Regions from separate parts of the Marinobacter alkaliphilus genome, predicted to be linked through region 1. Evidence: riboswitches for the same ligand, from Rfam matches in the RefSeq annotation. Region 1 holds a riboswitch; the other holds the start of a gene.
What was found. A riboswitch is a leader RNA that binds a small molecule or an ion and turns the genes downstream of it on or off. The one in region 1 is predicted to bind cobalamin.

Region 1 (5,827 bases):
CCCCTTTCGAAAGACAAGGAGTAAGCACCATGCCTGTGTATGACTACAAATGTCGGGAACACGGGTTGTTCCACCAGCTGGCCACCATGGAAGACTGCGCCAAGCCGGCGGAGTGCCCGACCTGCCAGGCACTGTCACCCCGTGTCATAGTGCTGCCTCCGGAGATTGCCGCCATGGACCCGGCCAAACGATCGGCTCAGGACCGGAACGAGCGCTCAAAACACGAGCCAGTGTTCTCGACTGCCGATCGCAGGGCACACGACAAGGAACACAGCCGAAGTTGTGGTTGCGGCTCACCGAAGCCGGGCAAATCCATGCTGTTCTATACCGCGGACGGTAAAAAAATGTTTCCCTCGATGCGCCCGTGGATGATCAGCCACTGACAGCCGATTCGACGTTTCACGTGTTTGGCCCCGATACGGGGCCTTTTTTCGATCCACAATTCACGGCTTCTCAAGCACCAGATCCCGATACCACGCTGTTGCCCGTTCACCGGTATTATCCGCATCCGACATGATGGCCACGCCAACAATGCGCGGGGGATTCTCCCCGAACGCTTCCCGGTAATCTGCCACAATATCCCGTTCCACCGTGACCCACTCACCGGTTTGCTCCGGGCCGGAATTGACCGCCACCATCATGGTCTGGTCGGTGAAGGCGTTGGCGACAATGGATTGCTCCGGCAACCGGTTGGCCCAGATGTAGTTCAGGGCATTACCCGGCAGGGACTCGCCAAACATCACCTCCACGGTTTTGCGCTTGGCCCGTTCAAAGAATCCTGCCTTGTCGGGCTGGAATTCAAAGGCCACGTAGATTCGCGCCGGGTAGTCGTCGCCGGACTTTTTCCGGGCATCGCCCCGGTCGAACACATTGGACACCTTCCATTGCCAGCGCAGAATCAGCGATTCGCCGGGTTCTAACGACAATCGGGCAATCAGGCCGGAGGCGCTGTTATCAGCGCTCGCCTTGACCACCTGAACACCGTCGTCCGTGACCAGCTCATAGCGCGTGTGCCGGTCGATTCTGGGAAATTCCAGAGGTTCCCAACCATCGGATAATGAACTCATGGTGGAGAAGGGTTGCAGTAAAGACTCCTGCGCCATCAGTAACGGGCTGGCCAATAGCAGAGCCAACACCCATGCAGTGCCTGCCAGTGATGAACGCTTCATAGACTTATCCTTTTGTTTCCGGGCCACTGCAATGGCAGACAGCGGGCCTGCGATAAAGTGCCTTGTCAGTGGCTATTAGTCCGTATATAGTGACCAAATCCTTGGTTGACTACCATATGTTGTGATCATTCTCTGATCACTTCAGGCATAAAGGTAGTCGGGAATCCGGTGAGAATCCGGAACTGACGCGCAGCGGTATTGGGGAACGAGCGTGGCATCAAGACACTGGCAAGCGCCGGGAAGTCGCCACGTAAGGCCGAATCTCACGATTCACGCCCCTGAGTCCGAAGACCTGCCAGGGAAACAGTACTGCACCTTCGCGACTCAAGGTGAGCAGATCGGTTATCCCTGCCCTGAAACAAGGCACGGTGTGCTCCTGCATTCGCGAAGGCTAAATGGAATCTGACGCGACTTCAGGAGAACACGATGTCTGCCACCGCTCTGGCCGAAGCCCCGGCCGCCGATACCCAATCCCTTCAAGTTATTAAACGCAACGGCACCCTGGTTGGATTCAATCCTGCCAAAATCAGTGTGGCGGTGACCAAAGCGTTCCTGGCCGTGGAAGGCGATAAAGCCGCCGGCTCTGCCCGCATCAACGACGCCGTGCATCGGGTAACCGAACAGGTGGTGCAGGCCATCAGCCGGCGCCTGAAAGCCGGCGGTAAAGTGCATATTGAAGACATTCAGGACCAGGTGGAACTGGCCCTGATGCGGGCCGAAGAGCAAAAGGTGGCCAGGGCTTACGTGCTCTACCGGGAAGAACACGCCCGCAAGCGTGCCATCGAAGAGCCCATGGAAGCGCACCCGCACCTGACCGTGAAAAAAGCCGACGGCAACGTGGCGCCTCTGGACCTGGGCCTGATGAAACTGCAGGTAGAACAGGCTGCCACCGGCCTGGAGGGCATTGATGGCGAATCCCTGGTCGACGAAGCCCTGCGCAACCTGTATGACGGCATTGAGGAAACCGAAGTGCTCTCCGCCCTGATCATGACGGCCCGTGGCCGTATCGAGCAAGAGCCGGACTACAGCGCCGTCACCGCCCGCCTGTTGCTGGAACAGCTTCGCCTGGAAGCGGCTGAGGCCCTGGACCTGCCCCGCAACCAGCCGCTGGCAGAGGTTTATCCACAGGCCCTGAGCGCGTTCATCCACGCCGGAATTCGTTACGAATTGCTGGACGAAGCCCTGGCCGCCTTTGACTTGGAACGCCTGGGTGCGGCGATCATCCCCGAGCGTGACCACCAGTTCGGTTTCCTGGGCCTGCAAACCCTGTACGACCGCTACTTCCTGCACTGGAACAAAGCCCGCCTGGAACTGCCCCAGGTGTTCTTCATGCGTGTCGCCATGGGCCTGGCCCTGCGGGAAGACGACCCCAACGCCCGCGCCATCGAATTCTACAACCTGCTGTCCAGCTTTGATTACATGGCCAGCACGCCTACCCTGTTCAACAGCGGCACCCGCCATTCCCAGTTGTCCTCCTGCTACCTGACCACCGTGCAGGACGACCTGGAAGGTATCTACGGCGCCATCAAGGATAACGCGCTGCTCTCCAAATGGGCCGGCGGCCTGGGCAACGACTGGACGCCAGTACGTGCACTGGGCTCCCACATCAAAGGCACCAACGGCCAGAGCCAGGGCGTGGTGCCGTTTTTGAAAGTGGTCAACGACACCGCCGTGGCGGTCAACCAGGGCGGCAAGCGCAAGGGCGCCGTGTGTGCCTACCTGGAAAGCTGGCACCTGGACATCGAGGAATTCCTGGAGCTGCGCAAAAACACCGGTGACGAACGCCGCCGCACCCACGACATGAACACCGCCAACTGGGTGCCGGATTTGCTGATCGAACGCATGCGTGAAGACCGGGACTGGACCCTGTTCTCCCCCAGCGATGCCCCAGACCTGCACGATCTTTACGGCAACGCCTTCCGGGAACGCTACGAGCATTACGAAGCGCTGGCGGAGCAGGGCAAGATCAAACTGTTCAAGAAAATCCCTGCCAAACAACTGTGGCGCAAAATGCTCACCGTGCTGTTTGAAACCGGCCACCCCTGGGTTACCTTCAAAGACCCCTGCAACCTGCGTTCCCCGCAGCAGCACCAGGGCGTAGTGCACAGCTCCAACCTGTGCACCGAAATCACCCTGAACACCAGCGCCGACGAAATCGCCGTATGCAACCTCGGCTCGGTCAACCTGGCTGCCCACATCGCCAACGGCGAGCTGGACGTACAGCGCCTGGAACGCACCGTGACCACCGCCGTACGCATGCTCGATAACGTTATCGACATCAACTTCTACGCCGTGCCCCAGGCGAAGAACTCCAACCTCAAACACCGCCCCGTGGGCCTGGGCCTGATGGGCTTCCAGGACGCGCTCTACCAGTTGGGGCTGCCCTACACCAGCCCGGAAGCGGTGGAGTTTGCCGACGTGGCCATGGAGCAACTGAGCTACTTCGCCCTTCGCGCCTCCGCCACCCTGGCCGGTGAACGGGGAGCCTACGAAACCTACGAAGGTTCCCTGTGGGATCAGGGCATCCTGCCCATCGATTCCATCAACCTGCTGAAAGACAGCCGCCGGGAAGGGGACCTGTCACTCAACACCAACAGCCGCCTGGACTGGACCCCGGTGCGTGAGCTGATCGCCAAAAACGGTATGCGCAACAGCAACGTTATGGCCATCGCCCCCACCGCCACCATCTCCAACATCGTTGGGGTTTCCCAGTCCATCGAACCGGCGTACCAGAACCTGTTCGTCAAATCGAACCTCTCCGGCGAATTCACCGTGGTCAATCCCTCCCTGGTGCGCGACCTCAAAGCCGAAGGCCTTTGGGACAACGTGATGGTGAACGACCTCAAATACTTCGATGGCAGCGTGCAGCAGATCGACCGCATTCCACCGGTACTGAAAGCTCGCTACGCCACCGCCTTCGAAATCGACCCAAGATGGCTGGTAGAAGCCGCGGCAAGGCGCCAGAAATGGCTCGACCAGGCCCAAAGCCTGAACCTGTACATGGCCGAACCCAGCGGTAAAAAACTGGACGCCCTGTACCAGCTGGCCTGGGAACGCGGTTTGAAAACCACCTACTACCTGCGCTCCCTGGGCGCTACCGGCGCCGAAAAAGCCGCCCCGGTGGCAGCGCCGCAACCCCAGGTGTGCAGCATTGATGAGCCGGATTGCGAAGCCTGTCAGTAACCACTTACTTAACTTTGGAGGCCTAACCATGCTGGATTGGGACGACGAACCAAAAACTGAAAACAAGCCGACGGCCAGCGCCGGACCGGCGCCGGTGAATGTAGACGACAAACGCGTCATCAACGGCGAAACCGACATCAACCAGTTGGCGCCGTTCAAGTACCCCTGGGCCTGGGAATACTTCATGAACGCCAACAAAAACCACTGGACCCCGCTGGACGTCAACATGGCCCAGGACGTCCACGACTATCACCACCGCCTGAGCCCGGCGGAAAAGCACGTGTATGAAAACGTACTGGCCTACCTCACCACCTCTGACATCCTCGCCATGCGCAACATCGGCCTGGCCGTGATGGAGAAAATGAGCGCGCCGGAACTGCAGATCTACCAGGCCCGCCAGGTGTACGAAGAAGCACTGCACACCTGGACCTACCAGCACTGCATTGAAACCCTCAACCTGGACCAGAGCGAAATCTACAACCGCTACCGGGTGGTGCCGGAAATCAACGGCAAGATCCAGGTAGCCAACCGACGGCTGGACGCCGCCATGCGCTCCGACATGAACCTGCGCAACCCGGACGACCTGCAGGAGTTCATCATGTCGTACCTGTTCTTCGCCGCCGTGTTTGAGGGCTGCTGGTTCTACAACGGCTTCAGCCCCATCTTCGCCCTGCAGCGCCGGGGCCTGATGCGCGGCACCGGGGAGCAACTGCAGTACATCCTGCGGGACGAAGCCATGCACTTCTCCTTCGGCCTGAAAGTGGTCAACCAGATTCTTGAGGAAGAAAACATCACCTTCGACCCCAAAGCCGTGCGCGACATGTGGGACGAATCCGAAGCGGCCGAGATGGCCTACGCCAACTACATCCTGCGCGACCCCATCCTCGGCTACTCGGCGGAATACCACAGCGAGCAATTCCGCTTCGTGGCCAACCGCCGCGCCAGGACTGTTGGCCTGGAAGAACCTTTCCCGGGTGCCAAGAACGTGTCGCCCTGGCTGGACGAGCAGGCCACCATGCGTAAAGAGAAGAACTTCTTTGAAACCCGGGTGATTGAATACCAGACCGGGGCGCAGTTGGAGTGGTAACGCGCTAGAACCGCCGGTGCCAAAGACAACAGAGGTTGATCTACGGCACCGGCGGGAGTGTAATGGCAGCACAGTGACGTTGCGCACGGCGCCCGGTTTTGGGCGCTCTCCACGGAAGAGGCCAAGCCCATGAAAGTGGCTGTTTTCAGCACCAAACCCTACGACGAACAGTTCCTTGCGCAGGCCAATGACGACAGCCATCAGCATGAACTGGTGTTTCTGGAACCCCGCTTGAATACAACCACCTCGGCACTCGCCAAAGGCTTTGATGCGGTGTGTGTTTTCGTGAACGATCAGGTAGACGGCGCCGTACTGGGCCAGTTGGCCGAAGGCGGCACCCGCGCGGTAGCCCTGCGCTGTGCCGGCTTCAACAACATTGACCTGAAAG
Region 2 (5,827 bases), 360 kb from region 1:
CCGCTCGGCTGCCTGGTCGCCACTGGTCAGTGCAGCAGCTACCTGGCTCGGGCCAAGGGCGGATTCTTCGGCCATATTGGCAGTACTGGGGCCGATAATCTGGTGAATGACGCCGGGGAGCATCGGTACCTCTCCGACCGTGCCCAGGTTCACAACTTCCAGGCTGGCGCCGAGTTCCCTGGCCATAACGCTGATGGCCGCGCCACCGCCGGCAAAGTTGGCAACCATCTGGGCGGTGACCTCCTGGGGAAAAGCGGAAACACCTTCAGCACATACGCCATGATCACCGGCAAATACTACCATGCGGACAGGATCAACGGTTGGCCTGTCTGTGCCGTTCAGGGCTGCCAGGGTAATCGCCAGCTGTTCCAGTTGCCCGAGAGAGCCTGGCGGTTTGGTCAGAACCTGCTGTCGCGCTGCGGCAAGCGCGGCGTGTTCGGCTGAGGGGGCGGGGGGCGGTGTTAGCCAGCTTTGAGGCAGGGCCATGACGATGATTCCTTGTGGGCGGAAAACCGAGGATGGTCATACCGGGAGGCGAAGGTGTCAAGATCAGGCTCCACTCGGTTAGACTTGCCAGCATCTGATTCATGGAGCCCACATTTGGAAACGTTTCTGGTTGCGGTGTTGGTATGTGTCGCGGCGGTTGCACTGGACTGGTTGGTTGGTGAACCGCGCCGGTGGCACCCTCTGGCAGGCTTTGGCCGTTGGGCCTCGGTGGCGGAAGCTGGCCTGAATGGCCAGCCGCAGGCCGCCGCAAGGAGCCTGTGCCTGGGTGCGCTGGCAACCGCGATCGTCGTCACGCCGGTGCTGGCACTGGCTGTAGCGCTGCAATTCTGGCTGGGCGGCTGGCTATGGTTGGTGGCTCAAGTGGCCGGCGTATGGCTCGCAATGTCGTTACGGGGGCTGGCGGAACATGGCCGGGCGGTGTCCACGGCATTGACTGCGGGCGACGGTGACCAAGCCAGGAAAGCGGTGGGGTGGATTGTCAGCCGGGATGCAGCGGCGCTGTCCGACGAGGGGGTGGCCGCGGCTGCCTCGGAATCCATGCTGGAGAATGGTGCCGATGCGGTGTTCTCAAGTCTGTTCTGGTACCTGCTTGCCGGGCTGCCGGGTGTGGTTTTGCACCGATTGATCAATACCCTGGACGCCATGTGGGGCTATCGCAACTCACGATTTCTTTACTTCGGTCGGTTTGCCGCCAGGCTGGATGACCTCATGAACTGGCTGCCTGCCCGGCTGACAGCCCTCACTTATGCGCTGTTGGGAAGTACCCGGGTGGCGTTCCGTTGTTGGCGTACCCAGGCAAGAGCCTGGGATAGCCCCAATGCCGGGCCAGTGATGTCGGCCGGGGCGGGCGCCCTTGGTGTGACCCTCGGTGGGCCGGCGCCCTATGCCAATGGCATCAAGGAACGGCCAGTGTTAGGTCGTGGCCCCGGGGCTTCGGCAGCGACAATCGAAGGTGCTATTGCCCTGGTACAGCGCGGGGTAATGCTCTGGTTGTCGGTGCTGCTCGTCCTCGCCCTTGCCTGCAGCTGGGTGGTGCCTGGAGGTGCCGGATGACGGCTTTCGACCTTCCTGAATCCCCGGAGCATGGCGGGCGGTTACAGGCTGCAATACAGCGTTGGGGCATCCCCCGCGAGCAATGGCTTGATCTGTCCACCGGCATCAATCCGGTACCCTGGCCGGTGCCGGCCATCCCACCGGAGGTATGGCAACGACTGCCAGAGCCGGACGATGGGCTGGAGGAGATCATCCGTTCCTGGGCAGGTGCGCCCGAGCGGGCCAGCTGCCTGCCGGTGGCGGGATCCCAGGCGGCGATCATGGCCCTGCCCGCCGTGCGCGCCAGGGTGCATGGTCTTGGTCGAGTGGCGGTGCCCATGCCGGGATATCGCGAGCATGGTCATGCCTGGCGTCGCGCCGGTTTCGAGGTGGTGGCGATTCCTGAGCAGGCAATAGAGCAAGACGATCTGACCTGGCTGGATTCTGTGGACGTGGTGGTGTGGATACAGCCGAATAATCCGACCGGGCAGCTGGTCGATCCGGCCCGTCTTCTGCTATGGCACCAACGATTGCAGGCACGTGGGGGCTGGCTGGTACTTGATCAGGCCTTTGTTGAGGGAGAGCCCGGACACGGTTTGGAACCCTGGGCGGGCGCGCCGGGTCTGATACTTCTGCGATCTCTGGGCAAGTTTTTCGGCCTGGCCGGAATGCGCGCCGGGGCTGTGTTGGCTGAACCTGAGCTGACCCGTGCGCTGGCTTTTGAATTGGGCCCCTGGACCGTCAGTGGCCCGGCGCGTTACCTGATGGCAAGAGCTCTGGCTGACAGGGCATGGCAGATAGAGGCGCGGGGCAGGCTGCAGACGTCACGGCTGCGGATGGACGGCCTGCTCAGGAAATCTGGCATGCCAGCAACCAACGGTACGTTGCTGTTTCGCACGGTCCATCATGAAAACGCAGCACCAATAGCAGATGAGTTGGCTCGTCGTGCCATTCTGGTCAGGCGTTTTGATGAGCCGCCAGCCCTGCGCTTCGGTTTGCCGCCTGATGAGTCCGGTTGGCAACGTCTGGGAAGTGCGTTGTCTGAATTAACATATCTCATTGACCACCCCCACCCGGGTTGATAGTCTTGCCCGCAATTTCAGGTGCTCTGAGCGTTCCAACCGGACTGGCGATAGTCCGGCGAATGCAGTGAGTGAAACGGGAAGCCGGTGAGAGCCCGGCGCTGCCCCCGCAACGGTAATCAGGTGAAAGGCAATCCAATGCGCCACTGTGCCTCTGGCATGGGAAGGTGATTGCCCCGGAGCATCAGCTCCACCTGGAAGCCCGGAGACCGGCCTGGAATTTGGAGCCCATGAGTTCCAGACACCTACGTTGCGGAGGGCAGCGGCGGTGGGTGAACCGGCCAATGCAACTGATCGACGCCCCTCCACCCTCCGTCAATACAGACATTTCTCCTCCGCATGAATCAGTATCAACCGCACGGGTGAGTGCGGTGCGAAGCGAGTGAAGAAATGAAGCGTTCCAAAGTCTTGTCTGCCCTTGTGTTCATGCCTTTTGCCCTACCGGCGAGTGGTTCAGAGTCTGAAGCCGCCCCGGATACTCTTGAGCCTATTGTTGTAACTGCCACGCTTGGCCCCCGTACGGTGGGCGAAAGCCTGTCTTCGGTGACGGTCATCGAAGAAGAAACCATCCGTCGTGAGGCGCCTGCCGAGTTTACCGATCTGCTGGCGGCGCAGCCCGGTATTGATCTGGTCACTAACGGGTCATTTGGCAAGAACACCAGTGTATTCACTCGTGGCACTGCGAATGATTCCACGGTCTTTCTGGTTGATGGTGTGCGCCTTCGTTCTGCAACCAGCGGTGGCGCGCCCTGGCAGTATTTTCCAGCTGATCTGGTCGAGCGCGTGGAAATCGTCAGGGGCCCCCGCAGTGCACTCTATGGCGCTGACGCGGTAGGCGGTGTCATTCAGGCATTTACACTGGATCCAAAGCACGGTAACAGAGGGTGGGTTGAAACCGGAGCAGGCAATTTCAACACCCAGAAAACCAGTGCTGGCGCATCGGCGACTCACGGCGCAACCCGGTTCAGCCTCAGCGGGCTGCACAAGGAGACCGATGGCACCAGAATTGTGAAAGATGGCGAGGACAAAGGTTTTCGCAATACCGCCGGCGTCGGGCGTGTTGTGCATGAATTGCCGAGCGGAGGAGAGGCCAGTTTCGTCATCATGCAGTCACAGGGCAATACTGAATTTGACGGTGGCAACACGGATTTTATGATCCGGACCATCGGCGTCACATTGAATACCCCTGTCAGTGATTATTGGGCGACGTCCATCCAGCTTTCAGAATCCGCTGACGAGCAAGAAAGCTTCCGTAGTGCCGGCGATTCTGTATTCAACACCAAAACCCGAACCGCACGATGGGAAAACACTTTCACCGCAGGCGTGCACGAGCTTGCGGTCGGGGGAGAGCTACAATCCGACGAAGTGAAAAGCACCATCGAGTTCGATGAGAACAGTCGCACTAATGCCGCGTTATTCACCCAACTGCGCTTAAACTTCGGCCCTTCCGATATTCAGTTGTCATTTCGCGGCGACGACAACGAGGCATACGGTCGACAGGAAACCGGTGGCATTGCCCTTGGCCACTCGTTTGACCGTTCCCACCGGGTACGGGTGAGTTATGGCACCTCTTTCCGGGCGCCCACGTTCAATGATCTTTACTATCCTTTGGAGATATTCGATTTCGGTGGCAGTTATGCCGGCAACCCGGACCTCAAGCCGGAGGAAGGCGCGTCCGTGGAGCTGGGGCTTAGCGGTCGTTACGAACACTGGTACTGGGATGCCGCTCTTTATCAACTGGACGTAGAGAATCTGATTGAACTCCAGAGCATCAACGGTGATCTCCGGCCTGCCAACGTGAGTGAAGCCCGTATTCGTGGCGCGGAGCTGGCCTCCGGTCTGCGGTCGAATGGTTGGGATCTTGGGGTCAAACTCACCTTGATGGATCCTCGTGATCGTGAGACGGATAACCGCCTGCGTCGTCGCAGTCACCAATCGCTGAGGGTTGACCTGGACCGTCAAATGGGCGCCTGGAGTCTGGGAGGCACCGCTCTGGCCAGTGGCTACCGCTACGATGATGCTAGTAATCAAAATCGTTTACCGGGCTACGTCACCTTCAACCTTCGTGCAGGGTGGGAATTTACTCAGGACTGGACAGCACGGCTGACGCTTCAGAACGTTACGGATAAGGAATACGCGACGGCAACCCGATTTGATGGTTCAGGCTACCTGGCGGCGGGAACCGCAGGGTTTCTTTCGATTCGCTATGACTTCCGATAAAACTGCATAATCTTGCCGGGGAGGCGCCAGTGGGAAAGCTTAAGGGTGTGAGCATACTGCTCGGCTGGATGCTGCTGGCATCTCCGGCCCTGGCATCCTATGTCTGCGCCACGGATGATCTGGGCGAGGAGATATGCCTGGAACACCCGGCAAAACGCATTGCCGCACTTTCGCCTGGGGCGACAGAACTGGCATGGGCGGCGGGCGCCGGTGATCAGGTAGTTGCCGTGGTGGCTTACAGCGATTATCCCCCGGCAGCCCGAGAGGTCGCTTCAGTGGGTAGCCATACCCGCATGGATATGGAACGGCTGCTGGAGCTGCAGCCGGATCTTGTGATTGGCTGGGTAACCGGGAATCCGACGGAGCAGCTGGTCACACTCAAGAATATGGGCGTCCCGGTGTTCTCCATTGAACCCCGGAGTTTTGAAGCTGTCTCCAACACCATTGAGCGCATCTCCATACTGGCAGGTACTGAAGCAGAAGGCTTTGCAGAGGCGGAGCGATTCCGTCAGGGCATTGCCGACTTGCAGGAGGCGTACGCCAAGGCTGATCCGGTGCCGGTGTTCTACCAGGTTTGGGATGAGCCCCTGATGACGGTCAACAGCCAGCACCTGATCGGTGAAATGATTGAACTTTGCGGTGGTGATAACGTGTTTGGTCAGCTGGACCGGCTAGTGCCGAGGATCAGTGCGGAAGCGGTGATTGCGGCGAATCCCGAGGCCATTCTGGCGGGTGGAATGGGTGAGGAGAATCGCCACTGGCTGGCGCGCTGGCAGGCATTCCCCAGTATCACTGCGACAGAGCGAAACAACCTCTTTTTTATTCCGCCGTCACTGGTTCAGCGACCGACTCCGAGAATGCTTGAGGGAACGCAATTGTTTTGCGAGAAACTGGAGGTGGCCCGTGGCCGACGGCCCTAGTGGAGTAGCCGTGTGATACGCCCGATCACCCTGCCCCTCACCGTTCTAGCCGTAGCCGGGCTGATC

Region 2: another riboswitch for cobalamin. It lies ahead of ACZ5Q2_RS03190 (TonB-dependent receptor domain-containing protein); the one in region 1 lies ahead of ACZ5Q2_RS04725 (ribonucleoside-diphosphate reductase subunit alpha).

What each region holds. Positions count from the first base shown of each region.
Region 1 covers NZ_AP043751.1:1,051,047-1,056,873, forward strand. The annotation lists gene fmdA (formamidase) at 1-24, shown strand, start outside; gene ACZ5Q2_RS04715 (FmdB family zinc ribbon protein) at 30-383, shown strand; gene ACZ5Q2_RS04720 (DUF3047 domain-containing protein) at 444-1,169, opposite strand; cobalamin riboswitch at 1,286-1,483, shown strand; gene ACZ5Q2_RS04725 (ribonucleoside-diphosphate reductase subunit alpha) at 1,596-4,352, shown strand; gene ACZ5Q2_RS04730 (ribonucleotide-diphosphate reductase subunit beta) at 4,381-5,439, shown strand; gene ACZ5Q2_RS04735 (2-hydroxyacid dehydrogenase) at 5,569-5,827, shown strand, end outside.
Region 2 covers NZ_AP043751.1:691,801-697,627, reverse strand. The annotation lists gene cobT (nicotinate-nucleotide--dimethylbenzimidazole phosphoribosyltransferase) at 1-486, opposite strand, end outside; gene cbiB (adenosylcobinamide-phosphate synthase CbiB) at 613-1,560, shown strand; gene cobD (threonine-phosphate decarboxylase CobD) at 1,557-2,621, shown strand; cobalamin riboswitch at 2,661-2,853, shown strand; gene ACZ5Q2_RS03190 (TonB-dependent receptor domain-containing protein) at 3,012-4,841, shown strand; gene ACZ5Q2_RS03185 (cobalamin-binding protein) at 4,910-5,761, shown strand.